Regions from separate parts of the Pseudoalteromonas sp. L21 genome, predicted to be linked through region 2. Evidence: predicted binding sites of a transcription regulator. Region 2 holds the regulator's gene; each other region holds the start of a gene.
What was found. The regulator LexA, encoded in region 2, represses DNA repair genes until DNA is damaged. The targets are predictions, from matches to a motif close to TACTGTATNNNNATACAGTA.
Positions count from the first base shown of each region.

Region 1: the regulator LexA is predicted to act here: its motif matches at 4,870-4,889, upstream of L3V41_RS14520 (DUF4007 family protein).
Region 3: the regulator LexA is predicted to act here: its motif matches at 3,238-3,257, upstream of L3V41_RS00440 (SulA-like leucine-rich domain-containing protein).

Region 1 covers NZ_JAKKCV010000005.1:6,767-17,490, forward strand. The annotation lists gene L3V41_RS14500 (hypothetical protein) at 1-257, opposite strand, end outside; gene L3V41_RS14505 (AAA family ATPase) at 257-2,383, opposite strand; gene L3V41_RS14510 (hypothetical protein) at 2,392-2,601, opposite strand; gene L3V41_RS14515 (DEAD/DEAH box helicase family protein) at 2,598-4,673, opposite strand; gene L3V41_RS14520 (DUF4007 family protein) at 4,993-5,928, shown strand; gene L3V41_RS14525 (hypothetical protein) at 5,921-9,157, shown strand; gene L3V41_RS14530 (phosphoadenosine phosphosulfate reductase family protein) at 9,167-10,279, shown strand; gene L3V41_RS14535 (GIY-YIG nuclease family protein) at 10,293-10,724, shown strand, end outside.
Region 2 covers NZ_JAKKCV010000008.1:27,186-37,909, reverse strand. The annotation lists gene ctaD (cytochrome c oxidase subunit I) at 1-1,366, opposite strand, end outside; gene coxB (cytochrome c oxidase subunit II) at 1,366-2,508, opposite strand; gene lexA (transcriptional repressor LexA) at 3,021-3,638, opposite strand; gene L3V41_RS18405 (hotdog fold thioesterase) at 3,800-4,240, shown strand; gene L3V41_RS18400 (hypothetical protein) at 4,246-4,626, opposite strand; gene L3V41_RS18395 (hypothetical protein) at 4,784-5,503, shown strand; gene L3V41_RS18390 (endonuclease) at 5,660-6,292, shown strand; gene L3V41_RS18385 (S41 family peptidase) at 6,405-8,030, shown strand; gene L3V41_RS18380 (hypothetical protein) at 8,023-8,397, shown strand; gene hmpA (NO-inducible flavohemoprotein) at 8,431-9,594, opposite strand; gene L3V41_RS18370 (NnrS family protein) at 9,623-10,724, opposite strand, start outside.
Region 3 covers NZ_JAKKCV010000001.1:94,036-104,759, forward strand. The annotation lists gene fadE (acyl-CoA dehydrogenase FadE) at 1-841, shown strand, start outside; gene L3V41_RS00435 (S9 family peptidase) at 1,053-2,978, shown strand; gene L3V41_RS00440 (SulA-like leucine-rich domain-containing protein) at 3,281-3,718, shown strand; gene L3V41_RS00445 (YchJ family protein) at 3,759-4,238, shown strand; gene L3V41_RS00450 (alpha/beta hydrolase-fold protein) at 4,250-5,065, opposite strand; gene L3V41_RS00455 (alpha/beta hydrolase) at 5,068-5,709, opposite strand; gene L3V41_RS00460 (DUF6172 family protein) at 5,776-6,075, opposite strand; gene L3V41_RS00465 (VC2046/SO_2500 family protein) at 6,237-6,752, opposite strand; tRNA gene L3V41_RS00470 (tRNA-Tyr) at 6,865-6,949, shown strand; tRNA gene L3V41_RS00475 (tRNA-Tyr) at 6,998-7,082, shown strand; gene L3V41_RS00480 (SprT family zinc-dependent metalloprotease) at 7,124-7,825, opposite strand; gene L3V41_RS00485 (ion channel) at 7,914-8,894, shown strand; gene L3V41_RS00490 (GGDEF domain-containing protein) at 8,891-9,961, opposite strand; gene L3V41_RS00495 (PAS domain S-box protein) at 10,099-10,724, shown strand, end outside.

The DNA.
Region 1 (10,724 bases), on a different contig from region 2:
ATCTGCATTTGTGTAACTCTGTGAGAATTACGACTTAATATCTCAGCCGTAATTGCATTGTATGTGTCTTTTTCCTTTGTAGGAGTTAGACCTTCTTTGAAAGCAAGGCATAAAGCCATATACCAAAAGTCTACTTGTCTATCAAATGGAGTATTCTCTCTTGACTCAGCGTTACCACCTGTAGACACATATGTCTTAATTTTTTCTTGATATACTTTAGGCATTTCAATTTGATACTGAGCAAATATGTTATCCATCAAGCCCTCCTTGCAATTAAATTAGTTTGATCAGTTCTTTCACAAATGTCACAAAATTCTCTATGACTACATTCACATATAGCTGTAACTCCTTGAACTTTAGGCTTATTTCTTAACATTTTAGGATAGTGTCCTGAGAAAGAAAGCGTTACGGACTTACCAGCGTATTTATCAAGTAATTCTTCAACACCTTTAATTTCGTCAAAAGTTAAGAACATAACAATCTGAGACCCTTCACTAATCAGGTTCTCTAAAAGAGATGACTTTACTAACCCTGATGTCATTCCTAATGGAGTATCTATTATATTAGTTGCTTTTACATTGCTAACTTTTGTTAGAGCTAATATAAAAGATAGCGATATGGCTCTCCTAGAAGCTCCATTTAGTTCGGTATCTGGATTTAATGGTTGGTCATTTGGGCCGTATACTTTGATATCAAAGTCTTGGCTTAACTCTGCTCTTCTTATCATCCCCTTAGGGTTCATCCCTGTATCAGCGCCTATCATAGAAAGGAAAATCCGATTCATTTCTATACTAACTTTTTCTAACTCAGTCGTTTTTATTTGCTCAAAAACATTTTCATAAATTGTATTCAAAGCTACTGCCAATCTATGCTTTCCACCAGCAGTGTTCTTTTTATTTAGTTTGCTTGAATATAATTCCGCATCCTTTTTTAGAAGGGTATTGCTTTCCCTTCTTCTAGTTATTTCATCTTGATTGATAGTGATCTCATTATTAACTTCACGTAATTTTTGAGTATAAATTTTTTCTTGGTCACGTAATGAAATTAGTAAATCATCATTAAGCTCATCTATCATTGCTTGCTTTTGAATTAGCGTTTCGGTAGAACTTCTATAAGCGTTATCCGCATTAAAGTAGTTTTGCGTTAATGAGTCATAATTCTCACTCCAAGAACCCTCAGGCAAATAGTCTTGAGATGCGAAGTACAAAGAAGATGCTCTGTTATTAAGTAAATCAACCTCCCGGCAATCTTCTATGATTCCATGAATATAATCTCTTTTTTTTGTTCCTTCCGTTGACTCCTCTCTTAAGTCTGCACCACAAAGGCACTGTTCTCTCTTTAGGATGTCATTTAAAACAGGAATAAATTGCTTAGGAAAATTGTCACGAGCCTTCATTTCTTTTAGTAATTCAATGGCGGGTTGAATCTTATCTTGAATGAGACTAGATGATAGCTTCTTATTATTTAGTAAAGTACATAGCGATTTGATTGAATTTTTTTTAAGTTCTTCAGATGAACGTTGTTGTTGCTGTGCTTTCTTAATATCATTGCTTAATGCAGCTTTATTACCGAGTTTCAACTGTTCTTCAATGCCTTTCCTAAGTCGGGCTAACTCTTCTTCACATTTAGTCTTTTCTACTAAAAAATCTTTTAACTCTTCCTCATTTGACTTAATCCAATCATCGTTACCTTGGATTTTGTCTTCGACATCTAAAAGCTTTTTACTATAATCGCTTTTGTCAACTTTACTAAGTAACCCTCGTTTAACGCTTTTTAATGTAGATATTAGAGACTCTAAATCTTTCATAGACAACAAAGACTCTATAGCTTTTTGAACACGAAGTCTCTTTTCACTTCCTGTTGCGGTGCTTTCAATAAATGTTAGAGCCTTATCTCCATCGGTGAAGTAAATATCTTTTAGATGAGCAGGTAACGCTCTTTCAATAATAGAATCGATATCTGACTGAATAATTGGCTTAAAACCTTCGGATGTATTTTCATACAGCCGAACATCATCATTACTTCTTTTAAAAGTCTTTCGATCCTGAGAAACGAACTCTTTACACTTTCTGATTAACCTATAGACTTTCTCATTTACAATTGTTTTTCCTTGACGAGAAACAGCTTCCTCAGTTTCAAACTCAATTTGAACTTCTATTGGAATTTCGTCTTGCCCTTCTTCAGCAAGAGATAGAGGATATAATTTTTCAGAAATAAACTGTGAACCATACAACCCCCATATTAAACCACTCATAGCAGTAGTTTTACCTGTCCCATTCTCTGCTCTGATAACAGTTAGTTTCTTATGATCATCTGTAGAAAAATTAATGGTCACGTCCCTGAGTAACCGTACATTTTTGAACTTTGCACTAATTAACTTCATTACTACTCCTAAGAATCTGACATAATTGCATTGAAATGTTCAATTTTATCTTGCAGGCTTTTTTTTACCGATGAAGCATCAAATTGTGTTACCTGAATCAAAAAAGCTTGATTAGCTAACTCGATTAATTTTTCTTTATTTAAATCCTGATAATTTTCTGCATTTTTATTTACTTCGTCTTGGACTAAAGTTTCCACCAACTTTCTTGACAAACTCATAATAACTCCTTGATAGCCAATAATTCGTTAGAAATTGAAATAGCTTGATCTAGCGATCTATCTTTCACTGCTAACGACATAAACCACTGCATTCTTTTTAGCTCATTTGAAACTAGTGACTTAAACTCTTTAGTATTTTCTGGAGGAAATACAATGAAGTCATGTATTTCGGCTATTTTCTTACCTGTGTCATCACTTTTCCTTAGTACTCTTCCAAGCCTTTGAACCCAAGTCCGCACAGTTCCACTACTTGCAAGAAAATACGCGGTCTTAATAGGAGGAATATTAAAGCCTTCATCTAGCACTTTTTTTGAAGTGAGTATTTCTATCTCCCCACGTTTATAAGAACTAATAACATCTTGCATAAGATTTTTATTTGAAGTTTCATCACCTGTAATTTGATGAAACAAAAAACCTTCTTCCCTCAAAATATCATTAACAGATATTAATTGTTCTGGGCTTTTATCAGTACAAAAAGCTAATGAATGAATTCGACTTTTAAGCGTAGAGACCTCACTTTTAAAGGCTGAATTTTTGTTCTCTGCCCCTTCAGATATAGCTCTTCTCCGAATTTGTAATTGCTCTACTAATTTTTTGGTTTCCTTATCTTCACTCCACAACAAACTATTAATTTTTTCTGTATACTCTTTCCACAAGTCCGACTCTTCTTGATTTAAATATACTTTATGAGCTGAGTATTTAAACGGTACTAAACAATTACCAATTGCCTCTTCAAGTGAAAACTCGTAAACGACAGGACCAAAATAGTCAAACAACTTTAACGTTCCCTCTGGATCATACTGTCGCTCAGGAGTTGCAGAAAGAGCCAGCCTCAACTCAATAAAGCCCGGAGGGTTATCAACAAAACTAGCACTTCCTAAATTATGAGCTTCATCACCAATTAGCATTATTTTATTTTTATATTTTGAAAGTACACTTTTTACTTCATCAGTTTTTAGTGCGTCATGTGTAAGAACAATTGCACTATGTTGAGGAATCATTTCATGTTCTTTAATAGTTCTTCTGATAACTCTCACTATTCCTTTAGTTCCTATCCCTTCAGTATCTACAGGGCGTAACGAAAAATTTCTAACATCTTCTGCCCACTGCTTAATTAAAGGTTTATTTGGCACAGCAATAACAAGTATTCCTGCTTCTTCCGATTCAAAAGCAATTGACGCGCATACAAGTGAGGTGAGAGTTTTTCCGCCACCTGTAGCGATTTCTAAAGTACCTTTGTATCCTTGCTCTATCCACGCATCTATTGCTTCGCCCTGATGCTTGTAGTCTCCATCTCTGAAATTGAGCCACTCAGGTATAGTTAATCTTTGAGACACAGTTTTATTTTCCAAATGCTTTGTTAATTTATTTAATAAATTAGGAAACTCTTCCTCTGAAACGTCAGTCTTAGTTGACATCAATATTTTTGAAATCGTTTTATCATTCAATTTCAAGGTGTACGAATCGTCTCTTCTACCATCCCAAAATGTATTAAATCTATCTTGATATGAGTCAATAATTGTTTTGTTACTTTTGGATTCCCATTCACGACTAAAAACGAGTTGTTCAAAGTTAGTCATCAATCCTGATTTAGTTGCATTACCTGAACCATGTATCGCAACTTCACCTTCAGTTGTTGAAAACAACCAAATCTTAGCGTGCATCATTCCTTCTTTCATTAAGGCTATACGTATATCTAATCTGTTCTTTTTGATTAGGTAGCCAATGGCTTCTAATGTTGACGTAACTAAAGCTTCTCGTGTTATTTCATCTTTACCGACTAAAAAATCAAATATCGACTCTTCATTTTCATATGCTTTAATTAGAGCCTCTTTATCTTCGTCACTTAAGTTAGGGCTAATAACAAACCTTCCCTTCGCTAAGGGGTTTTTAAATAAAACAGAAAGAGGTTCTGCTAATTCAGAAATGGCTTTTGAAGAAAAATAACCAGATAAGCAATTAAAGTTATTTGAAACCTTGGAAACAGGCAAAAAAAGTTTTTTAACTATGTTTATCTCATTGGGGAAATATACTGGTGGCAATGAATTCAAAACTTGTTCATTCGTTGTCATTAATTACTTTTCCTTTGAACAAACTTTGCTTGTGTTAGTAACATTAAAGCCTCCTGCTAAATGAATTCATTATTTTAATGGTACTCATTGTGTAGTATCCAACTTTATACTTATCACCTTTGTATATCAAATTCATTTTGTATAATAATCATAGAGATATGTTAACTATTTGTTGCTTTTACCTGTCCAAAAAATAAACTGTATATATCAACAGCATTTTTATTCCTTTAACTCTTTATTCTGCGTTGCGTTACATATAAGATTAGCTTCTGGAGATTTTCTCCAGAAGAAGCTTTATGAATGAGGTAACAATAGGAATATGAGAGCGAAGTTTACGGGGCATGATACGTTCCCTCTTAGATATGGATGGCTATATAAAGCTGTTAACCATTTGAATTCAGGTGGAAAATTACAGACAAGTAAAGAAGATGAAACTCAGCAAGCTATTATTCAGCTAGGTGTGGGTAAAAACATGGTGAATGCGATTCGCTATTGGGCGGAGTGTGCTGGACTGCTTGAGAGTAAAAGAAAGCAATCAAATATTGATTATTACACTTCTGAAAATGGTGATTATCTATTTAATGAAACAACAGGCAAAGATCCATATCTAGAGCATTTAGGTTCAATTTGGCTAGTACACTTTTGGCTATGTTTTAATGAAGACGAAATGACATCTTACAGGTATTTTTTTAATATCTTTAACGGTGAATATTTTGAAAAACAAGTTTTGTTGGCTCATATGTCTAACGATTTAGTAAAGCTTACTTCTGGTGATTCATCTTTAAATGATTCTACAATTCAAAAAGATATCGATACATTCCTTAACTCTTATAGTAAAAAACATATAACTAAGACTGGGGATGAAGAACAATTTAACTCTCCTTTAACCGAGCTTTCGCTAATTCAGGAAAGTGGTAAAAATTATTATTTAAGTGACTTAAACAGTAAGTCAGATTTGCCTATAGAAATATTCATTTACGCTCTGCTTAAATTCATTCAGAAAGAATCGAGAATATCTAAAGTTTCAAAAGTTAATTTTAAGTCCTTGCTGCTTGACCCTTTATCTCCCGGAAGAATATTTAGACTTTCTGAACAAGGGCTAGGTGAAAAATTAGATTCGGCACAGGATTATTCAAATGGCAGTATTTCATGGCTAGACACTTCAGGACTTCGACAAGTTTCCGTCGATAGCGAATACCTCAATCAAGAGCAAGTTGTATTAGACAGTTACTACGAAGGAGCAAACAATGTCTAATTTGTTAGTAGACGTGAAACAAAAATATAAAAGCTCTACTCGAATCGATAGTCAATTAGAAGATTGTAAACAATTTATTGATAATTTCATTCTTCACGGCACAGCTATAAACGTTCTTGAAACTATCAGTAGAGACTTTGAGGGTAGTGAGCAACGTGCTTATACGATTACAGGTCCGTATGGTTCTGGTAAATCTACAGTGGCATTATTTTTATCTTTATTATTATCAACTATTAAAGATGAAAGGGATTATGCAGAAGACTCACTAGATAGTGCAGAAGGACTGAAATCAGAATTTCCTAACCGTTTTAAGATTAATAATGGCTGGAAAACGATTAAGCATGTGTGTGCGATGGAATCTCCTGCACATTCAATACTTTACACCCTAGCAACTTCACTAAAGATAAAAATAAAAAAAGACGATATTAGAAATTTTACTGATGTTGAATGCCTTGACCTAATAGAAGAATATTTAAATTCTAAAAAAATAAAAGAAGATGGTGTATTAATTTTATTAGACGAAATGGGTAAAGCACTCGATTTCTGTGCAAGTAATAATAAAGATCTATATATATTCCAACTGCTAGCCGATATCGCACAGCAATCTGACAACAATATAGTCATTGTTGGTTTTTTACACCAGTCGTTTACTGAATACGCTAAAAACAAAGAATCTAAGCTGCAAGAAGACTGGGCAAAAGTCCAAGGCAGATATAGAGATCTTGGTTATAACCCTTCAGTAGACGAGTCGTTATTTTTGTTAGGAGATGCTATAAGTAAGTCTTCAAAACGACTAGACGAAAAGTTATCAAAGCAAAATAAGAACTTAGTTGAAATAGTTAATGATTCGTTCAAAAGCAAGACTAGAAACACCTCAGACTTATATAAAACCCTGCCACTAGATCCTTTAGTTAGTTTACTCTTAGGCCCTATATCTAAGCGTAGATTCTCACAGAATGAGCGTAGTTTATTTGGATTTCTTGCATCACACGAAAAGTATGGATTCAGAGAATTTCTTTCAGAATTTTACGCAGCAGAAAACAAAGAATATCCACTATACACGTTAGATAACCTTTGGAATTACTTGCACCATAATCTCTATCATATAATTGTTACTTCATCAGATAGTAAAGCGTGGTTAGAAAGCTGTGATGCCGTAGATAGAGCCGTAAAGAAAGGTAATGAGTTACATGCTTCAATAGCTAGAGTTGTTGCTTTGCTAACTCTGTTTGGCTTCAATCAACACTTTCATTCAACCAAAGACTTTTTAGAAAACTATTTTGAACAAAAAGGCTTTAAAAAAGCAGTAGTCACTAAGGCGATAAAAGAGCTGGAATCTTGGACAGTAATAATATTCCGTCCTGCACACAACGGCTACTTCATATTTGAAGGCAGTGATATTGACATCAATATGCTAATTAAGCAGCAAAAAGAAAAGTTAGAATCTGGGATAGATTGGACGACAGTATGTGATTTAACTGATGGTGTATTAGCAACCTCGCATTATCACAAAACTGGAGCAATGAGGTGGGCTAACAAATTATTAGTTAACAATGTTGATAATAAGTTACTTTCATCTATCGAATTAACTCCACGACACGGTAAAGTATTCTTAAATTTCGTATTAGCAGTAAGCGATAAGGCTTATAACGAATTAGTGAAAGAAACAGCCACGAATAAATGTGTGGTTATTGGCAAATCATCGACAATTAATAGACTAAAAGATTTATCTATCGAATTAATCGCACTAGAGAAAGCAAAGAAAGAAGAAGCGGCTGTAGTGCGCGATAAGATCGCATTGAAAGAGCTTGATTCTAGGATTATTTCTTTTAAGCAGCAGCTATCTCATGAGTTAGATAGAGCTTTCGCTAATGCTAATTGGTCATACTTAAATAATGAGTTGAAGAAGCAACCAGTATCTTCAATCGCATCTTTTGTAGCAAATGAAGTCTTTAATAAGTCTCCAATAATTATTAATGAGTTAATTAATAAAAATAAACCATCCGGCAGTGCAAACGCTGCACTTAAAAAACTACTTAGGGCTATGTCTGAGGCACCATGCGAACCTTTTTTAGATATGCCAGATAAGACTTTTCCAGCGGAAAAAGGGTTATACTTTTCTGCTATAAATAACGTTGGCCTGCATGTACCAGATCCAGAGCATAAAGGGCAATATAAGTTCGTTATGCCTTCTAATGAACAAAATCGTTTATTAGAACTGTTCGAAATAACTTTAGATTACATAACCGATAAAAATGGAATCGTTAGACTATCTGACATATTTGAACTGTGGCAAAAGGAGCCGTTTGGTATAGCGAAAGGTGTAATTCCAATTTGGCTTTTAGCATTTTTACAAGCTAATACTCATCATTTAGCTTTTTATGATTATAACGGAGTTACAAGCAAACCTACTTTCATCGATGGAGCTGACGAAGAGTTCGCTATGAAGCTATTCCAGCAACCTGAGTTACTAGGTGTTCAGATAGTCAAAATAGATCACTCTACAACTAGCTATTTAAATGAAATATCTTCAGCCATTGGACTAGCAGAAAGGGAGTGTTCACCGCTAATTATTGCACAATCCTTAGTGGCCTTTTATGCTGAGCTATCTCCTTGGACAAGAAATACGCGCTCATTGGATAAAAAACTATTGAAGTTTAAAGACGAAACGAGAGTCGCTTCAGATCCAAATGATTACTTGTTCAATAAATTACCAGCGATATTTGGAAAGAGTACAAAGCTTTCCGATATCAAATCTGAAGATTTTAAGAGTATTATTGAACAGCTCAAAAAAGCTCATGAAAAAGAGCTGTTAAAGTTTGAGAGTCGAATTAAAGAATACATAACTTTTAACCAGCACTTAGTTAAGAACTGTAAAAAAGTTGCCGCTTTCACAACACACCCAAAAGTTGAAACTTTTGCATTGCGATTATCTGAGTTTGCTAGTTCAAATAAATGGGTTTCGTCAATAATTTCATTACTCTCAGGTAAGGCAGAGAGAAATTGGGACGATAGTGCCTTAGCTAAGGCAAATTCTGAATTGATTGAGATAATTGAAAGATTTAAGAAAGATCTATACCTGTCTAATTTTGGTGATATTGATTACAAAAATATTAAGAAAAACTTTAAGCAACAGCTTAAAGATATAGACCAAAAAATAAATCAGCTTGAAATCAAAGAGAAAAAAGCGATTTTGATGACAATGTTAGATGACTTGATGGAAGTATAAGGAAGTACAATGGAAAAAACGCTACATGTATTAGGTCTTTCAGGTGGTAAAGATAGTGCTGCTCTCGCTATGTATATGCGAGATAACTATCCTGATTTAGACATTCAATATTACTTCACTGATACAGGTAAAGAGCTACCCGAAGTTATTGACTTTGTGAACCGCTTAGAGGGTTATGTTGGCAAAATTGTTGACCCATACGAAGAAGTATTTAGTTCTAACCGGGAGAAAAAAGACTTCGATTATCATTTGAGGCAGCATAAGAACTACTTGCCGTCACCTCAGGCCCGCTGGTGTACAATTCAAATGAAATTAGTTCCATTTGAAAAGTGGATTCAGATGAAAATGGAAAAAGAAGGCTACTCAAAAGTAGTTTCTTATGTGGGGATTAGAGCTGATGAGCCAGCTCGTGAAGGCTTTTTAACTAATACTGTTACATCAGAATATCTGACCATTAAAATGCCGTTCAGAGAAGATGGCTTAGAAAGAGATGATATTTTTGAAATATTAAGAAAAGCTGATCTATTAGGCAATGAAGAAGAAGTTGTCGAATATCGTAAGTTATTCGTTGACCCAATGACGGGTGAACCTGTAGAGCCTTCTGAAGAAGTTAAGATGGCTTTAATGAACCAACTTTTGAAAAAACGTTCGATGAATCAAGTTGAGCACTCTCAAGAAATTCAACCAAATTTAACCCCCGAAACTTTATTAAAAATTGTAGAAGCAAAAGATCAAGGAAAACCGGGCTATTATGGCTGGAGGTCTAGAAGTGGTTGCACCTTTTGCTTCTATCAACAAAAGATCGAATGGCTAAGGCTAAAAGAAATCTACCCTCAGGCCTTTGAAGAAGCGAAGTCATACGAAAAAAAAGCCGAAGAAGACAAAGGTGATGGCACATTCTACTGGCTAGGCAAAGGTACTCCTTTATCTACTCTAGAAACTGAAGAACGTAAGATTGAAATCATTGAGAATCATGAATTAAGAGTTAAACGATTAGAGAAAAAGCTGAATAGACGAGCAAACCTACTGCGAGCTAAAGTCAAGATTTCTGATACAGACCGTATGGATGAGATATATGACGAAGTTGAAGGTGGTGGAGCTTGTGTAACCTGTTATAAATAAAAGGACGTAAATAATGCTGGAACGCTCACAAGTCGATTTTCCAATGTGGCGAAAGAAAGTCGATGCAACTTTACTAAAAGACGGTTCAACCCCCATCCCAAAGTGGTTATTTAAATTTTGGGGTATTGAAGATGCATTCGGCAACGTGAGATCTAAAAATGACCAAGAGGCATGCGTTGAAATTACTTTTGATAAAAATACTTATCAAGGTCAGGTCTCGAAAGTAAAACACTCCTCTGGTTTCCAATATAGACTTTATTTCAATGATGCTCTAGTTGAAAAACTAAGAACCACTTTTTTAATGTCATTTATGAGAAGCATTGAAGCAGAGCTTTCAGAATTGAACACTAGAGATATTGAAAAAGAAATATCTTTTTGGGAGTTTTTAGATATTGAGTTTGACATTGATAACAAAAAGTTTTTTTTTAATGCTCATTACCCACTA
Region 2 (10,724 bases):
GACGTGGCATGCCCGCAAGGCCAACAAAATGCATCGGGAAAAACAGCACATTGACACTAATTAGTGATAACCAGAAATGCCATTTAGCCAAGGTTTCGTTATACATATTGCCAGTCCATTTTGGCAGCCAGTAATAGGCTCCTGCCATAATAGAGAACACTGCGCCTGTAACGAGTACATAGTGGAAGTGAGCGACCACAAAATAAGTATCATGATATTGGAAATCAGCAGGTGTGATCGCAAGCATCAAGCCAGAGAAACCTCCCAAGGTGAACAATACGATAAAAGCAATGGCAAACATCATGGGGATTTCAAAACTAATTGACCCTCGCCACATGGTAGCGACCCAGTTAAACACTTTTACGCCTGTCGGTACCGAAATCAACATCGTGGCGTACATAAAGAACAGCTCACCGGCCACCGGCATGCCTGTGGTGAACATGTGATGTGCCCATACGATAAAGCTAAGCAGCGCAATCGATGAAGTTGCATACACCATAGAGGCATAACCAAATAGCTTTTTACGTGAGAAAGTCGGCACGATAGTAGAGATAATACCGAACGCCGGCAAAATCATGATATACACCTCAGGGTGCCCAAAGAACCAAAAAATATGTTGGAACATCACAGGGTCGCCCCCCCCTGCGGCATCAAAAAAGCTGGTGGCAAAGTATTTATCCGTAAGCACCATGGTCACCGCACCGGCAAGCACAGGCATCACAGCAATCAATAAGAATGCGGTGATCAACCATGTCCAAACAAACAGTGGCAGCTTCATCCATGTCATGCCTGGGGCTCTTAAGTTCACAATGGTCACGATAACGTTAATCGCCCCCATGATTGAGCTAATACCCATGATATGTACAGCAAACACAAAAAGCGCTGTATTATCGTTACTATAAGTAGTCGACAGTGGCGCATAAAAAGTCCAACCGAATGCAGGGCCACCACCAGGCATAAGCAATGAAGCTAACAGGATTAAAAAGGCGAAAGGTAGAATCCAGAAACTCCAGTTATTCATCCTTGGCAAAGCCATATCAGGTGCACCAATCATCATTGGCACCATCCAGTTGGCCAATCCAGTAAAGGCAGGCATAACAGCCCCAAATACCATGATCAAACCATGTACTGTCGTCATTTGATTAAAAAAGTGTGGATCAACAAGTTGCAAACCCGGCTGGAAAAGCTCTGCGCGGATCACCATTGCCATCGCACCACCAATTAGAAACATGGTTAGTGAGAAAATGAGGTATAAACTACCAATATCTTTATGGTTTGTTGTATATAACCAACGCTTGAAACCCTTAGCAGGGTGATGGTCGTGATGCGCATGCTCAGTGGCTTGCTCATTAATAACGTTACTCATTAGTTCGCCTCCGCTGCTGCATCAATTGCTGCTTGAATTTGACTCGGCTGGATAACATCACCCGTATCATTGCCCCAAGCATTTCGTTTATACGTAATGACAGCTGCAAGCTGCTTAATTGAAAGCTGTTTATCGAATGCTTGCATTGCTGTACCAGGCTTGCCATGAAGCACAATATCAATGTGATCTTTAACATCACCTAGTACAATAGGGCTGCCTTTAAGCGCAGGAAATACGCCTGGTAGCCCCATACCTGTTGGCTGATGACATGCTGCACAGCTAGCCATGTAGACTTGCTCACCTAGTGTCATTAACTCTTCTTTCGCAAGTGTTTGATCAAGTAATGCAGCATCCGCTGCTGCCGCATTCGCTTTTTCTTGCTTGGCATCAGCTAACCAAGTTGCAAACTCATCTTCAGGTAATGCTTGAACCACAACAGGCATAAAGCCATGATCTTTACCACACAGCTCAGCACATTGACCCCGGTAAACACCAGGTTCGTTAATTCGTGTCCATGCTTCATTGATAAAGCCCGGATTTGCATCTTTTTTCACCGCAAAATCAGGAACCCACCAAGAGTGAATAACATCGTCAGAAGTCATCAAAAAGCGTACTTTTTTATTGATAGGAAGAACCAGCGGCTTGTCGACTTCAAGTAAGTAATTTGCTGTCTTTTCAGCTTGGTTATCTATTTGATCTTTTGGTGTCGACAAAATCGAGTAATAGGCAATATCTTCACCCATATATTCGTAATGCCATTTCCATTGAGAGCCCGTGACCTTAATGGTGATGTCCGCCTTAGAGGCATCCTCCATGGCGATTAAGGTTTTTGTGGCAGGCACAGCCATGGCAATTAAAATCACAAACGGAATGGCAGTCCAAAGAATTTCAACTTTTGTGCTTTCATGAAATTGGGCAGGCTTTGCCCTTTTTGATTTTCTATGATGTATTAAAGCCCAAAACATCACCGCAAAAACGATGACGCCGATTACACAACAGATAATAAATATCGTCATGTGTAACTCATAAACATTATTACTTATATCAGTTACCCCTTTACGCATATTAAATTGACTATTTGCCAATGCTAACTGCGGTAGAGACACTAATATAAGCCACAAGGCATAACGCATTTTACCCATGTGACAGCTCCTTTAAATGCTATTGCAAGACGCAAAGCGAAAAGGCGTACAGCTAGGTGCCCATTCGTATTTTTATTGTTAAGAGCAAACACGTACCAACACGACAGAAATCTGATACAAGCTCATCGTTTAACACCACAGCACATTATTTTGTGTCTTTTTAGTAAAACGGTGTTAACACAATGTATTAACCAATTAGTTAAAAAATGAACAATAAGCAAGTTTTTAATCTAAGAAATGTTTATTTTGGTGCAAAAATAACAACTATAATCAGAGCGTTATTTGTAAAAAAGGGGAAGAGCAAAAACTCAAAAAGAAAGGAAAACTGCGCTATACATGGACTCCCAGCAACGCTAAGGGGTCACAAATCGATGCTAAATAGGTAAAAAGCGGCGTCGCACCAAATTAAATCAGTTTGACGCACCATTTTGGAAACATCTTACTCAGTACAATACATCAAAACAAAAAACGAGCGTGACTGAGAACACTAAAGTTACTTAAGTATATTAGCGTTACATCCAATCAGCATTACGAATAACGCCAACTGCCAATCCTTCAATATTGAAAGATTCGTGTTCGAGATCAACTTCAATCGGTGCAAACTCGTCATTTTCTGCATGTAGGAGGACTTTTCGACCTGCTTTTTCTAAGCGTTTTACAGTCACATCTTCATCAACACGCGCAACGACAACTTGACCATTTTCAGCCACTTGTGTTCTGTGTACTGCCAGTAAATCACCATCCATAATGCCTATATCTTTCATACTCATGCCATTAACACGTAGTAAAAAATCTGCAGCGGGCTTAAACAAAGATGGATCAACCTGACAATGGCTCTCTACATGTTCCTGCGCTAAAATTGGCTCACCTGCGGCAACACGACCAATTAAAGGGAGTCCTAGTTGTTCTGGCTCATCTTCTTCAACTAACTGAATACCTCGACTCGCACCAGGCTTCATTTTTATCATGCCTTTTTTAGCCAGCGCTTTAAGATGTTCTTCAGCAGCATTGGCACTTTTAAAACCAAGCGTTTGAGCTATTTCGGCACGAGTTGGCGGCATGCCTGTATCTTTAATAAATACTTTAATGAGTTCTAATATTTGCGATTGGCGTTTCGTTAATGGGCGCATACAACTGGTTTTCCATACAGTACATTTAACTGTGAGTATATACAGTTATCTGAAAATCGCAAATTTAAATTAGCCACCTCATTTTGCTACAAAACTAACATTGAACAGCACAGTTATATGCAATAAGGTAGTAGCTTTAATTAGCTTGCTAAGGAAATACCATGAGCATTTGGCATCAGCCAATCACTTTGGAGCAATGCCAGCAATTTGCACAAGGCATTACAGGTGAAGGAACTTTAATGAAAACCATGGGCATTGAAATAACCGAAATTGGTGATGACTACCTAGTTGCCACCATGCCCGCTATACCAGCCCACCATAATCCAATGGGGATGGTACACGGAGGCGCAAATGTTGTGCTAGCTGAGACTGTGGCCAGTTATGCGGCAAATTTTGTTGTTGACTTCGAAAAGTTTTATTGTGTCGGCCAAGAGATAAATGCCAATCACCTCAAAGCATCACGCAAAGGCGTACTTACAGCAATTACACGCCCTATTCATCTAGGGAAAAGAACATCGGTTTGGGAAATTAAAATTAGTAATGCGGCAGGTGAACTGTGCTGCGTATCACGTATGACCGCAGCAGTGGTAGAACGAAGATAGCGAGCTTAGCTCTGAACCGGGTAGATGGTAATTTCGAGCCCTGCGCCAATGGCAGAAATACGTAATAAGGTATCTGCGTGCAGGGCTTGATTAAAACATTTTGGCGAGTCACCTGACTCAAAACCAATATCAAATGTTCGTTTTGAACACGAAAGCCACTGTTTCAATGCATTGCGTGAACATGACTCAATTAATTCGCATAATTGATTAATTGCTTTATCTGGCGTGCTAATGTCAGCTGTTGCTTCAATACGAGCAAGTTGACGATATTCATCTTTGTCATAATGTAAGACCATGGCGTTTTTCTTTAAATCAGCCACCAGTGCACTTATATCGTGTTTTGATTCAAGCTCCAAGTCTACATTTAAAAATTGAATTTCCGACATACCTTCGTTTTACCCTCTATTAATAGCGATTGGAACTTTAACGCAGTTTTGTCTATATACCAAATCTAGAATACAGTTAATGCGACATTATGCCGCATTGGCAGCCTAATTTAAGCTTTTACAATAGCGCCTATACAAAAATAACAAGTGGTTTTCTATGAATAAACGTATGTTCAAATATGCCCGCAAAGTGCATAAATGGTTAGGTTACTTGCTCGCCATACAAATCTTTTTTTGGCTGCTGGGTGGCTTGGTAATGAGCGCCATTCCACTTGAAAAAGTACATGGCAAACACTTAGCTAAACGCAGCCTCAGTAATCCATTTAAAGTACATGATTACATGGCATCAATTGATGCAATAACAACTCAGTTTGAGCAAATTAGTGATATAAAATACAGCCACTTACTCACAAAACCCACTATTGAAATTGCCACTTTAAACGGTACATTTACCTTTGATGGTATAACGGGTGAGGCAATGGCTAGGCCAAGTGAATCTGAGATTATTGAAAATGCTAAAGCACACCTACTCATTAGTGCAAAGACCTCTCAAGTACAGCTTTTAGCAAAAGGACCCAGAGAAATTGCATACAAAGCGAATGTTTGGCAAGTCAGCTTTGATGACTGGCTGACAACCACCCTGTATTTAGATAGCGCTACAGGTAAGGTCATTACAGTACGCAGCACTATTTGGCGTATTTTCGACTTTTTCTGGATGTTGCATATTATGGATTACGACGAGCGCGAGGACTTTAATAACCCCTTACTTATAAGCTTTGCAGCCACCAGCGTACTGTTTTGTCTTTCTGGCATTTTATTATTACTACAAAACCTACGTATAAAACGCCGTAAGTCAATTTCAATTATCAGTAAATAATCCTACCAGCATCGGCACCACTGTTTTGGTGCCTTGCTTATAACTTGTCGAAGTTTGAACTGTCCGAACTGATTATCTCGATAACAATCAAACTCTTTTTCTTTTAGAGCTATCACTCTACAATAGCAAATCCTGTAGTTCACACATGTGATGGATATGCGTTTATTTTTCTCTTTACTATTTTGCCTTGGGGTGTGTTTTACTGCCTCTGCGGAGCAGTTTTCTAGCTTTTCTAGTGCCAAAAAATATCTAATAAAGACCTTACCAAACGACACTAAGAGCCTATATTGTGATTGTGATATAAAACGTGAAGGTAAAAAGTTAGTGCCTGATCCAACGCGATGCGGCTACCTGCCGCGAAATGCTGTCACTCGTTCTGGTAAACAAAATATACGGGCACACCGTATTGAGTGGGAGCATATTGTACCTGCTTGGGAGTTTGGTCATCAACTGCAGTGCTGGCAAGAAGGTGGTAGAAAAAATTGCCGAAAAGTGAGTAAAAAGTTTCGTCAAATGGAAGCTGACATAAATAACTTAGCACCGGCCATCGGTGAAATTAATGCTGATCGCTCTAACTATCGTTTTGGTATGGTAGCCAATAACATCAAACAGTACGGAGCATGTCCTGTTAAAGTTGACTTTAAACAGCGTGTTGTTGAACCGCCAGTTTATGCTCGAAAGCGCATTGCAGATACTTACTTCTATATGCAAAAAACCTATGGACTCGCTATTTCAAACAAACAACAGAAGCTCTTTGAAGCATGGCAAAAACTTGAACCTGCAGACTGACATGATGCGCTGAAAATTTATACACTTATTTACACTATTTAGATCGCTCTTTATTGTCATCGCGTATACTTATTGATACTTTTTCAACAATCGTTTACAGGAAAGTAATCTCATGTTTAAAAGTAACACACTCGCACAGGCGACTTTTTTTCTCTTTTCAAGCCTTTATTTAACGGCTTGCGGTGGGGGTAGTTCGTTAGACTCTGACACAGATACAGTAACTCCACCTCCCGCTAACTCTTCCACTGTTTGGACAGCTGGTACATTTGCGCCATCCAGCGAGTTTAAAGATCAATGCGCCGTCCCTCGCACAGGAAATGATCCATTCAATGAAAATCAGCCTTACCCCGACACTGCTGGTTCTGAGTTTACAGAAAAAATGTGGTTACGCTCATGGAGTGATGAAACATACCTTTGGTACGATGAAATCGAAGACAACAACCCTAATGACTTTAGCTCAGTTGCAGCCTACTACGCTCAACTGAAAACATTTCAAACGACAGACTCAGGCGCTAACAAAGACAACTTTCATTTTAGTCAGCCAACTGAAGATTTTTTCAAAGAGTCGCAATCTGGTGTTGTATCGGGCTACGGAATCAACTGGGCGTTTCTTAGTAACACACCACCTCGAGTACTACGCATCGCCTATTTAGAGGATGGCTCACCTGCCGCCAATGCAGGTTTACAACGCGGTGATACGATTTTATCGGCGGATAATGTAAGTATCAACGACAACACCGAAGCCGGCATTGAAATTTTGAATGAAGTACTGTTCAACCCCACAGCTGGTAGCACCCATAACCTTAAACTACGAAGCAATGATGGTACTGAAAAATCAATCAATGTGGTAGCAGGTAATATTACCCAAACCCCTGTGCAAAATGTGAATACACTGATCACAGAAAATGGCACCAAAGTTGGTTATATGCAGTTTAATAGTCATATAAGCATTGCCCAACCTGAGCTTATTAATGCTGTTAATAAGTTCAAAACCGATATGATCGATGAGCTTGTAATTGACTTTAGATACAACGGTGGTGGCGTATTGGCTCTTTCTGCACAACTTGCTTATATGGTTACAGGCCCTGCCAATAGTAGAGGTTTTGACTATTATCAAACCATTCGAAACGACAAACAACCCAATGATACGCCCTTTCCATTTATTGACTTTGAAATTGATTATTCAACGTTTCAAGCGACTAACAACACACTCCCCGATTTAAACTTATCAAAAGTGTATGTGCTTAGCACTGAAGGAACTTGCTCGGCATCAGAAGCATTTATTAATGGGCTTAAAGGCATCAACGCAGAGGTTATTCTAATTGGTGATAAGACCTGTGGTAAACCATACGGGTTTAATCCGACTCATAACTGTGCAACAACCTACTTTACTATTCAATTTTCAGGTGTGAATGAACAGGGATTCGGTGAATATTCAGATGGCTTAAGACCGACTCCGACCCCGCAATTTGACGCTGACGTGCAAGGTTGTCTGGCTGCAGACGATTTTAACCACCAGTTGGGCGATAAAAACGAAGGCTTATTATCTACAGCACTTTTCCATATCGAAAATAACCGCTGCCCTATTTCAACTCAAACGGCAAAAATCAAACAGCCCAACATCTCAGTCAATGCGTTAGCGGATACAGGCTTACCACTCGTTCCTAAACAACCACTATATAAAGAGAATATGGACTTAACACGCCCCACACCAGCAAAAGGAGATAGCGATGAGTAAAAAATACCTCTTTATTTCATCATTGCTGATGAGTTTAACTGCGTGTCAAAGTAGCCAAGCTGAGCAGCCTCAAGATGCGACCTTAACTCGTATCAATGCTGGCGTGATTACCGAGTTACAACAAGCCATTCAGTCAGCTAAAGGAGGTGCTTTAGTGACCTTAGCTGATGATGTGTTCACTAAAAGTGCCGTGCTGTTAATTGATCATGGTACAGGTAAAGGGCCTGATGGCTTGCCAATAATGGGCGCCCATTCAATTCCTTCTGAGAAGTTTGTGTTGCAAAAAGCAGGCGAGCAATGCCTGCTTTACTACCCCAAAAAAGAGCGCCGTATTCCACTTCCTAATGTAGAGTGCGAAGTTAACTAACAATCAGGCGCGGCTTAGGCTGCGCCCTTTTCGTTATAGGGTTTGGTGAGGGCCAAACACCTCATAGTGAATGCGTTCACTTGCAACCCCTAAACTTAGTAGCTGCTCTTTTATCATAGCCATAAAGGCGATTGGACCACACAGATAAAAGTCCCCTTCGCTAATTGGTAAGTTATCGGTGATGTGGTTAACATCCATCAAGCCCGCAAAATCTCCTCCCTTGCCATCTTTAAACCAAGTAACACAATTAAAAGCAGGGTACGCTTGCTGTTGCTTTGATAAATATTCATGAAAGGCAAATTGCGCCTCACTGTCGCATGCATGCAGGTAATGAATTGGCTGGTTATGTTGTTTGCTCAATAATGTCTCAAGCATCGCCATCATCGGTGTTTGGCCAACACCTGCTGAAATCAATACGACAGGCGAGTCGATTTCGCGAAGCACAAAGTCGCCTGCTGGAGGATAAACTTCAATTACCTCGCCTTCACGCAAGCTATGTAAATGGTAGGAGACTAAACCTTCTTGCTTTACGCTAATACGGTAGTTTTCACCATTACTTTGCTGCGAAATAGAGTATTGGCGAATTTGAGTATTATCACTGTTTTCAGGTTTAACTTTAATACCCAAATATTGCCCTGGTAAATGCGACACCACCGCTTTACCATCACAAGGAGTCAGGGTAAAACTACAAATATGCTCTGACTCGATTTGCTTGTGTGAAATAGTAAATAAACGTGTACCAAACCAACCTCCTTGGGCTTGCTTGGTTTTGTTGTATAATGCCATTTCTTCTGTAATACAGACATCTGCAAGCAGTGCATACGCTTCTCGCCATGCGTATTCAACCTCTGGAGTAAACTGCTCAGGCAGCAACTCCTTAAGTGTTGCAATTAAGTGACCACCTACAATCGGATAGTGCTCAGGCAAAATGTGATAACTAGTATGCTTATGATTTATACGTGCTAAGGCATCTTTCAAAACAGTAAGGTTATCAATATTCGCAGCATAGGCAGCTAACGCATTAAACAACGCAAATTGCTGATGCCCTGATTGCTGATGGCTCATATTAAAAATGTTTTTTAACTCGGGATTATAACTAAACATACGATCATAAAAGTATTCAGTAACCTGAGGGCCTGCCTCTGCTAGCAATGGCACTGTACTTTTAACAATCTCGATCGTTTTTTCAGACAACATATCATTTCCTCTATTTTAAAGGGAGTAATTAACCCACGCGGCCATCTACACGACGTTTCACTAAAATGGGCGCACAATGAAATAAGAACAATAAAAAACCAGCTATCCACAGCATTGCACTCAGCTGCCACGCCAAGTGGTGCCCTATTACAGATATAAGCAGAGCGCGTATAATCGCAGCAACGGCAATACATACAAATGCTAGGGTAATGATAAATGGCACTTTTAGGGGTCGGCCGGTATGACCATGAGACACACGCACCATCATAGCTAAGATCATTAAGCCAACCGTACCTACAGTGATAAAATGCAGCGCATCTTTAAATAAAATGAACGAACTATAGGAGCTCAGTGCAATTAAGAGTAAACCTATACTCAAAGCCCAATATGAAAGGTGTAGTGACCATAACAGAGGCACTTTTAGTATCCCCTTGTGCCACCACGCAACACAGCGATAAAAATGTAAACAAGCAAGCCAAGCAAAAACCCAACCTACGCTCATTTGATTAAAGAATAATTGACTAAAAAAGAACCAAGTAATAGCAAATAAAGAGCTTACCACTACCAGTTTATCAAGCCTTGGTAGACGAACTTGCTCGGTAAGATTCAATCCTCGCGCAGTGAAAAATGGCACAACACGCCCTGCAACAATACCAACCAATAAAGTCATCACAATCACGGCGGTATCCACAACACTGAGCGCAAAGAGCATTTTTTCAGCAACCACCAATGCTAAAAAAATCATATTAAGAGTACATAGCATGGAGGCAATAACAATAAACACGTAATTCTGCTTACTACTTGCTTTGAGCAACATATTACTCAGGGTAATGATGCCGGCTAACCACCATATAAGCTGAAACACTCCCACTACATATAAATTAAAATTCGCTGTTATTATGGCAGGTAAAAAGAAACTCAAACGTGCTAATAACCACACACCAGTCATTAGACAAAGCTTGCTGCCACTGACACTCGGTACGCCAGTCCACGTTTGCGCCGCGGTCAGTAAAAACCCCATAGCAACAACACCTGAAAAACCAAATAGCATTTCGTGGGCATGCCAAAGCGTAGCTGGTACAGTTAAATGCCAGTTGGCATAACCACTTAACATGAGTAACCAGTAACTC
Region 3 (10,724 bases), on a different contig from region 2:
CGATAAAGCGTTAATGGGCCACATTGGCTTTACAATTTCGAACCTAGTTCGTACTAAGTGGTTAGCCTTTACTAATGCTCGCTTCACAAGCACGCCATACAAAGACGAAACAGCTGAATTCTACCGTATTGCGTCACGTTTCAGTGCGTCATTAGCATTAATGTCAGATATCAGCATGGCGGTATTTGGTGGTTCATTGAAGCGTAAAGAGCGTATCTCTGCACGTTTAGGTGACTTACTAAGCTACTTATACCTTGTATCTGCAACACTTAAACGTTACAACGATGAAGGCCGTAAAAAAGAAGATTTTGCGCTTGTTCAATGGAGCTGCCAAGATCACCTTTATCACTGCCAACGTGCACTTGCTGACTTAATCAATAACATGCCATCTGCACCACTTCGTGCAATGCTAAAAATCATGTTATTCCCATTCGGTCGTCCTGTTCGTAAGCCTACTGATAAACTTGAGCACAAACTTGCTCACTTATTACAAGTACCAAGCGAAACTCGTAACCGTTTAGCTAACTACATTTACCTTAAAAACGAGCCGCTTAACCTTGTGGGTCGTCAAGAGCAAACGCTTAAAGACGTACTCGAAGTTGAACCACTGTTTAATAAGGTATGTCGTGAAAAAGGTGTAAAACTGCCTTTCTTCCAACTTGATAAAGTAGCGCAAATGGGTCTGGAGGCAGGCATTTTAAGCCAAGCAGAAGCCGACAAACTAGCCGCAGTTGAAAAAGCCCGTCTTGACGTTATTAACGTTGACGACTTTGACCCTGCTGACTTAGTTGCTGGTAAAGTTGCTCGTGGCGAAGGCAATAAAAATGCGAATGCTGCTTAAGCAATAAACATTATTCCAATTGTTATAACAAACCAAACCAGCGCATAATGCGCTGGTTTTTTTGTAACTGTAACCTCCTTCTCTTCTATCAATTTCCTTAGTGTCCACATTTAGTTACATGATTTGTAACAAATATCAACGCTCGAAGGCTTGCGTTTATAAATTGAACAAGTAAGACTCTATTGCGGAAAAATAAAAAGGAATAATTACAATGAAACCGAGTTTCCAATTAGCAGCCATTGCTTGTGCGCTCAGCCTTGCAATAGCAGGATGTTCACAGTCAAACCAATCAACAACTAATACTAATAACCAACAGCAAGTCCAAACAGTTAAACAATATGATGCTGAGACCTTTTTTGATACAACCTCAATTATGGGTAGCAGTTTTTCACCGAAGAGCGACAAAGTACTAATAAGCAGCGACGAAAGCGGTATTTATAGCTTGTACGAAGTCGATATTAAAACCGCCAAGAAAACCCGTTTAACCGATTTTGAAGACAGTACTTATGCAGTCGCTTATTTTCCTAATGATGAGCGCGTATTATTTACTAAAGACTCAGGGGGTAACGAGCGTTATCACATCTATGTTCGTGAAACCGATGGCACAGTTAAAGACCTCACCCCAGGTGAAGAAACTAGAGCAGGGTTTGCTGGCTTTACTGAAGATGGTAAGCACTTCTTTATAACCAGCAATCAACGCGACGCTAAGTTTATGGATCTGTACCGCGTTGATGCTAACAGCTATGAAGTGACCCCTGTTTATCAAAATACTATGGGGCTTGATGTCGGTGCAATCAGCCCTGATGGCCGTTTTATTGCTTTATCGAAAAACAATTCTAACAAAGACAGCGATGTATTCATTCTTGATACTCGCAAAAAAACGCTTAAACCAGAACTCATCACTCGCCATGACAACGATGCCAAATACTCTCCTGAAACCTTCTCAAGAGACAGTAAATCACTGTATTACTCAACCGATGCCAAAGGTGAGTTTGCAGAAATTTGGCGCTATGATTTAACGACTAGCGAGCATAGCCCTGCCCTCAAAGATGAATGGGATGTGAGCTTTATTTACTTCTCTAAATCTGGTCGTTATCAAGTAAGTGGTGTTAATGCTGACGCGAGCACTAAGGTGTCGATAATCGATACCACCACAGGTAAAGGCATTGCTATGCCATCATTACCGGCTGGTAACTTACGTGGTGTAAACTTCTCTGCTGATGAAAAAACCATGGCGTTTTACTTGAATTCAGATACCTCACCAAGCAACTTATTTGTGTGGCAACTCGGTGAGTCGAAAGCGAAACAGTTAACCAACACATTAAGTGATGCGATTGATCAAAATGACTTAGTTGAAAGCACAATTGTACGCTTTAAAAGTTTTGATGGTTTAGAAATCCCTGGGGTTTTATATAAGCCTAAGCAAGCTAACAGCAATAACAAAGTACCAGCTTTAGTTTGGGTGCATGGCGGCCCAGGCGGACAAAGCCGCACAGGTTATAGTGCAATGCAGCAGCATCTAGTCAATCATGGTTATGCCATTTTTGCAGTCAATAATCGTGGCAGCTCAGGTTACGGTAAAACCTTCTTCCATTTAGATGACAAAAAACATGGCACTGACGATTTACAAGATATCGTTTATGGTAAAAAGCACCTGCAAAGCCTAGATTGGGTTGATGCAGACAAAATTGGCATCATGGGAGGGAGTTACGGTGGCTTTATGACCGCTGCAGCACTTGCCTTCGAACCTGAAGAATTCAAAGTAGGCATCAATATCTTTGGTGTGACAAACTGGGTTAGAACCTTAAACTCGATTCCACCATGGTGGGAAAGTTTTAAAAAGGCGCTGTATGATGAAATGGGCGATCCAGCTACAGACGGCGAACGTCACCGTGCAATTTCGCCACTCTTTCACGCTAAAAACATCACTAAACCATTAATGGTGATCCAAGGTGCTAACGACCCACGGGTTTTACAAGTTGAAAGCGATGAACTTGTTGCCGCTGTAAAGGCAAATGGTGTGCCTGTCGACTATGTGTTATTTGATGATGAAGGCCATGGTTTTACTAAAAAGGAAAACCGCATAAAGGCCTCAAACGCATACCTTGAGTTTTTAAATACCTACTTAGATAAGTAGTAAAATAGTAAAGATTAAAGGCCGGTTTTATACCGGCTTTTTTATGCAAAATACCTGTATATAAGCAAAATTTAGTAGTTCATACAGTACTGTGCAAAACACTGTATAGCTTTAGTGGTAAATTTCTCACCTTTTTCAACCTTCAAAACAAAACCATAACCAACTGTTTAATAACAACTAAATATTTTTAATTAAAATAAAACTGAACTATTGGTTAAAAAATAGCAAAAAAGTACTTGCGCAAAAACACTGTATAAACTACTGTATACACATACTGTATAAACAACCAGTGAGTGAAAGTTATGTTACAGCCAATTACATTAAGAACAGTTAAAAGCTACCAACAAGATAACGACAAAGCGTCTGTTAATTTAATTCAAATTGAAGACGAAATATCAGCAACCTTTGAGCTATTAAAAGTATTGCATCATTACAATAGCCAAAATGCATGGACACTATTAATTGCCCCTGATCATGTTCCTAGCAAAGCATTATTAGATTCGTGTTCGATTGATACCAGCAAACTACTTGTGATCAGACAAAAGCATTTAGTTAACCTTGAGTACGTACTTAGCTCAGCATTACATAACGGTAACTTTGCTGCTGTGATCACATGGACAGATATTGTAAACAACCACCAACTAGATGCTATGAATTTAAACCTTGAGCAGGCATCTGCTAAGTTTTATTGTTTTACAAAAAGCGCCCAATTAAACAATTTAGTACCCCAGCCACAATAGGCTTGTTAAAATAACAATTTATAGTTTTAGGTAAGTTGTTATGACATCACTCACACACTCCCTTTGTCCTTGTGGCAGCGAATTGACTTACGAGCTTTGCTGCCAGCCATTTCATACAGGCGCAAGCCAAGCTGATACTCCACAGCAACTTATGCGTTCTCGTTTTAGTGCTTACGCGCTAAAAGATGCAAAATATGTATTTAGTACCTATGCACAAAGCCAACAAGCCGCTAACTCGGTTCGCGAAATCAAAGATTTTGCTAATAGCTGTCGTTTTACCAAACTAAGCGTTTTAGATACTGAATATAACGAGCAAGAAGGTTTTGTAGAATTTAAAGCAAATTACTTTTACCAAAACTTGTATTGTGAGTTACACGAGAAATCGCGTTTTATTAAAGAAAATGGACTATGGCGTTACCTAGATGGTGATATAACGCCCGTTGCAGATATTAAAATTGGCCGTAATGATGAATGCCCTTGCGGTAGTGGCAAAAAATATAAAAAATGTCACGCAATTTAAATCATGGCTAATCACTTTTTATATAGCCAATCTAAACCTTGACTGGCCGTTGTAGGGAAAGCCGTTGCGTGGTGGGCATGTGGAATAACAAATAAATTTGTCATCACGTGTTCGCCACTTTGCTTATTAATTTTATCTACTAATTGTTTAGTACCAGAAACCATTTTTTCACCTTCACTCTCTTCAAGCTCACCCACTGCGATGTAAACTTTTGTAGTGTTGGTAGCTGGTTTTACAGCCATAGCTAATATTGAGTTTTCTTTAAACCACACTGATGGGCTGCCCAGTATATAGCTTGAAAAAAGCGTCGGCTCGGTAAATAAGGTATAAGCAGCAAACAGGCCCCCTAACGAATTACCGACAAGCGTCTTTTGCGTGCCAGTTCGATAATGTGCGTTAATATAAGGGATAACAGTCTGTTTTAAGTAATTTAAATGTTGCTTTGCGCCCCCTGTAGCACGTTTCCACGTCTTATCAACAAACGGTGTGTAATCATGAATTCGGCTATCGAGCCCAGATATGCCCTTTTGATAACCAACAGCAACAAGAATTACCTCTTCAATAGAGCCTGAATTCATCATAAAGCGGCTGGCACCGGAGGCTATGGGTAAACTGTAATTGGCATCTAACAGATAAACCACTGGGTAACGTTTCTGGTTTTGCTTTTGATAGCTACGTGGCAGTTTGATAGTAATGGGGTATTCGTTTTCTGTATGTTTATCTTTTAGCAAAACTGTATTAGTGCGCGGTAAAGTATAGGGTTCAGCCCAAGTGGTAAAGCTTGTCCCAAAAATACAGAACATCAAAATAAAAAGTATATTAGGCATCGTTAATCCTTTAGCCATTTCTTAACGGGTAACACCCACTCATCTTTTGGCTTATAAAATGCGCCATGAGAGAGTCCTGTATTAATGCTTATTTCTTCGAACTTAGTGGCTTCACTCCTATCAATTAAAAATTGGCAAGAGCCAACCTGATCTGAACGTTCAAAGATTGAGTAAACCTTACCGTATGCCCTAACTGATGGATGCTTTTTAATTAAACCGGCACAACCTGCTAATATTATTAAGTTGATATTTGTGCGTTTAAGTTCATTGGCTGCCAGTACCGATAATGCCCCACCCCGTGAAAAACCAACTAGACTAATATGCGACTCAGGAACACCTGCCTTTAATAAGGTGTCGACATCAACCGCTAGCTTTTTAGCAAATAAAAACGGGGCTGTGCCTTTTTTTCGGTGGTATGCAATTAAATTATAGGCTGGATCTGCTAGTGCTTTTTTAATTGCAGGAAAATCATAAGTGCCATATTTTGGATGGCGTGGACGAATGTGCTCACCTTCGACGATGTAACCATGAGAATAAAAAACATAATGCTCATTGCTATTGAAGCTACTAGGAAGCTCATCATAAATCGTATTTGCTTGGGCTTGGCATCCGCAAATAACGAGCAGTAATAAAAAACAGCGCATACTAATCCATAGCTAGGCAATAAAAATGGGCCATAAGGCCCACTCTTAGATTCGCTCGTTTGACGTTTACTCTTCGTCAAACTCTTGTAATTGTCGCTGTGCAGGACGCGCTAAGATTTCAACATAAAACGTCATAAGTCCTTTGGCTTCAATATCGCTAATGCATTTGTTGATCTCTGCCACATGCACAACCTGAGCATCTTCTGCAGATTCGCCAAACTTACAGTCAAACGCCCAATAATCAGCCCCTTCAGGAAGTGTTTTGTTGCGTTCACGTTTTAAGTATTTTTTTACTTCGTGTTTGGCTGCATCAACCATACGAGGATATTTGATTTTCTCATGGTTAAGCGTGAATGTTTTTTTCATTATGGTCCTAATAACTTGATTCAATAGTCATGGCATAAAGCCACTAGGTCGCATTATAACAAGCACATTTAAAATTAGCTGTAGTTTTTAATAATACGCTTAAATTTATCTATATTACCTATTGTAGCGTACAAGAAAGTTATGACAATTGAATTAATTGTTTAAGCTGTCGCTAAGTACAAAGGTTGATGAATTGATTCGTCTTTTAAGCCATCATAAAAAGCCGCTGCATCCATTTGTGGTCGCTCTGTAACACTATTATTAGTGTAATGACGCTTTCTAACCGCAGGTTCGCAATTATCAATGACATTTAACGGCACATGGCATTTATCATCACGAATTGTCAGTGGCTCTGGGTTTAAACATTGACGTAAACGTATATCTGTAAGCCCACCACTTAGAAGACGAAAAGCATTTTGCTCGCCAATTAACATGTCAAATTGCTCTGGTGCTAATGCTTGCTTTGGTCCCGCCCCTAATTCATTACGTAGCGCTTGCTCAGATATTTGGGTGTTAGCTAACTCTGATTTTGGGAGGTGAAACTGACTAAAGTCGAGCACATCATGAGAGAGCATTGCCAATAGTAAAGCAAATTCTCCACTGCGTTGCTCATGAACACTTTTATTAAGACGATTATCAAGTTGACTCTCATTGAGTAACAAACCATCAATTTGCATAGACTTTAGCCGAATAGTTTCAAGATTAACCAGTTATCGGCATTAATCCATTTTTCTTTAGTTTTTTTCTTTACTTAAATAATCAGTTTGCTATTATCAGCGCCGTTGCATTGGAGGGGTTCCCGAGCGGCCAAAGGGATCAGACTGTAAATCTGACGGCTCAGCCTTCGCTGGTTCGAATCCAGCTCCCTCCACCACTTTTCTACGCTCAGTTAAGTGGGGCCAAATGCAATAACAATTAGTGTGGAGGGGTTCCCGAGCGGCCAAAGGGATCAGACTGTAAATCTGACGGCTCAGCCTTCGCTGGTTCGAATCCAGCTCCCTCCACCACTTTTCTAAACGACTTCTCTTTATATCTATTTTTTATTATCTCATTGCCATCGTAACTGACTACCGTTTACTTTTAACCACTGACTTGCTTTTTTATAATCAGGGTAAAAACGACTCACACGCTGCCAAAATACAGAACTGTGATTCATATATTTTAAATGCGCAAGTTCATGAACAATTACATAGTCGATTACCCACGTTGGCGCACAGGCTAAGTGTAGGTTGAAAGTTAACTCTCGACGTTGATTACAGCTCCCCCAGCGACGTTTATAATGTTGCACTTTTAACTGCTCTGGCAATGCCTCCTGCATTTTTAAGCAGTAGTCGTGAATACGCATTTCAAGGTAGCTCTCTAGCTTGTGATGTAAAAAGTCTTCCAGTAATGACAAATATTTACTCTCTGTATTCTTTACACGTGATGACACTGATAAGCTCAGCTCACTTGAGCGTTCATTTTGTTGCCAGTGACTACTTCTGCCTTTATTAAGCTTAATTGCTAATGGTTGGTTAAATAAGTTTATTACGCCCGTTTCCAATGGCAACTGCTGCATTTGTGCTTGTGACGCTTGCTTAGCAATTTGTGCTTGTACCCAGTCTTTTTTAGACACGAGCCAGGACTCTATATCACCTAGTGGTACAAAGTGCGGCGCGTAGACTGTTAGCTGCTGCTGAGCTACTTTAATCGCTACTGTTTTCCTACGTTTACTGCGTTTTAATGTGTAATCCAACAAAAAATAAACCAATTCAATGCATAAAATCTTGGTATTACATTTTACCCTGTAAAATACCTGCTAATCTATAAATATGACTAACAAATAAGTTTTCATTCTTATGCCTGATAAACCCTGTTGTAGTTATACCTCTCCCACAGGAAAAAAGTGCCAAGAAACTGATATGGGATCTGGCTTTTGTTTTTGGCACGACAATAAATTTGATAAGTCTGGGCTTGAACTAACGCAGAAATTGGAGCGTTACGCTAAAAAAGGTGGGTTATTACAAGGCTTACAATTACAAAGAGCTAACTTATCTGGGCTTAACTTAATTAAGCAAGATGATGAAGAAGGTTATGATCTCTCCTACTGCAATTTTTACCGAGCAAACCTATCTGGTGCACATTTATTCAATAATAGAATTGCCAATGCCTCACTCATGAAAGCAAATTTACATAATGCGAGCCTGCATTACTGTGATTTGAAGGACACAAACTTGCTTGGCGTTAAACTCAACGATAGCCGCATCGATAATATTGATTTGGGAGAAAAGTTATTACAAGAATCGCAAGCAATTAAAGCGCGAAAAAATAAACAACATAGTCAAGCACATGATCTATTTGAACAATCCGAAGAGATTTATCGAAATCTTCGTAAAGCATCGGAACATCAGGGCCTTTTTGAACTCGCAGGTAACTTTACTTATAAAGAACTTCGCATGAGACATGCACAGTACCCCAAAGGTTCTACAAAGCAAATTACCTCCAGCTTTATTGATATGTTATGTGGGTATGGGGAAAAACCTGAAAATGTGATTCGCTTTAGCTTATCACTGATAATCTGTTGTGCTATTTGTTATTTTTTATTTGGCGTGAGCTATGACAATACTGTTTTGCAACTAAACTTTGATAACTCCTTTTCACAAAATTTATCAGCACTTTTAAATAGTATCTATTTTAGTGTCGTTACCTTTACCACCTTAGGCTATGGAGACATCACGCCTATTGGCCTTTCAAGACTTATAGCGGCTATTGAAGCATTTTGTGGTAGCTTTTCTCTTGCATTGTTTGTGGTGGTATTTGTAAAACGTATGACGCGCTAGTGAACGATAAACGAGCCTTGATGTTTTTTTGCTTCATACATTTTTTTGTCTGCACGATTAATTAGCTCCTCGGCATCAACCGTGCTATCGAGAGGGGCAGCAACCAAACCAAAACTTAAATGAAGTTCTGGATAACGGGCTTCGAATGATGCTATTAGCTTATCGCAAATGATAATTGCATTTTGTATTTCACAGTCAGGTAAAATCATACAAAACTCATCTCCGCCATAGCGGCATGGAATATCGATTTCCCTAATATTTTCATGAAGATATTGTCCTATATATTTCAGCACTTCGTCCCCTTTTAGATGGCCTTGAGTATCATTTACTGCTTTAAAGTTATCTAAATCAAAATACACAATGGTTAAAGGTAGTTTATGTCGTCTGGCTCTTGCGAGGTCTCGCTGTAACAGCTCTTGCATTACTCTACGATTATATAAATTGGTTAAAGGATCTAATTTCGCTAATTTTTCAAGCTCTTGTGTGCGCTGTGCCACCTTTTCTTCTAGCCCTTTAGCATAAACCTCGGTACGACGTTTTGCATTTTCTATTTCACCGACAAGGCTATCAATGTAAGTATCGAAAACCAGCGTGGTATCAAAGTAAATCAATTTATCAACTGTTTGCAATGTTAGACTAAGCTCAGCTTGATCAATTATTGTTGTTCGCAAAACCTCAAAAATTATTTCTTTGAGCGTACACACTGCCGAAAGGTATAGCTTAGGTTCAACACCAATCCGTTTATGCACCATACCAATACGCAGTCGGTTATTTACATACTCGTGTTCATAGCGTCCACAAAATAAATCAATAATGTATTGTCGCTGTGCATCTCTTAGCCTAGTCAGTGTATCCGCATCACCAATCAGTAAAGATATTTCGTCGACTTCGGTTTGTTTTTGGTAAAACTCATTAACCATATTCTCAATTGATGACTCAATCACCGCTTTATAATTACTCAAAGACTTTAGGCTCTGCGGGGTGAGGCCAAGAAGGCTCATTCGATGCTGAATTTCAACATCGTTTATGTGCATTTGTTCTACTAATGTCTGCTCAGTTCTACGCATAAAGGACCTATAACTACACAACTGTTAATTAAATATAGCTAATGAAATCAAACCTACGTACTCACATAGTAGGTTTTTCTCTAAATTCATGTAGATTTGTATTAGACTATAATGATATGCAGCGATATTGAGTTATTATGCTAGCGAAATTTTTTATTACTGACCAAAATCCAAACTTAATTATTAGTGGTGTGTATGACCCGAGTTTAGTCATCCTCTCAATCGCAACGGCTATATTTGCCGCTTATTTTTCACTTCACTTAATTGATCTAGCAGACAGAACCCGCTTTGACTCCTATAAAAAGCTAAGTAATGCAACCAGCGCATTAATACTCTCGGGTGGTATCTGGAGTATGCATTTCATTGGTATGCTGGCTTTTTCGCTGTGTACTAAAATAAGCTACTCCCCTGGGCTCACCTTCTTCTCATTTGTACCTGCCTTTTTAACCTGTTACACGGGTATGTCTTTTTTACGTAACAAAGCTGCCAGTCATATTCCTCATACCGTAAAGCTACTGATAAGTTCTGTACTGTTAGGTGCTGGCATCGGCACGATGCATTACACTGGTATGGCAGCAATGGAATTAAGCCCTTTGCTTCGTTACGATCCACTATGGTTTGCTGCCTCTATCGTTGTTGCTGTGCTACTCTCTTTTATTGGTTTGTATGCTCGTTTTCATTTAAGAGATCATGTTAAGCGTCTCAGTCAATTACAAAACCGTGTCATCTGCGCCATCATTTTAGGCTTAGCCGTTGCGGGAAT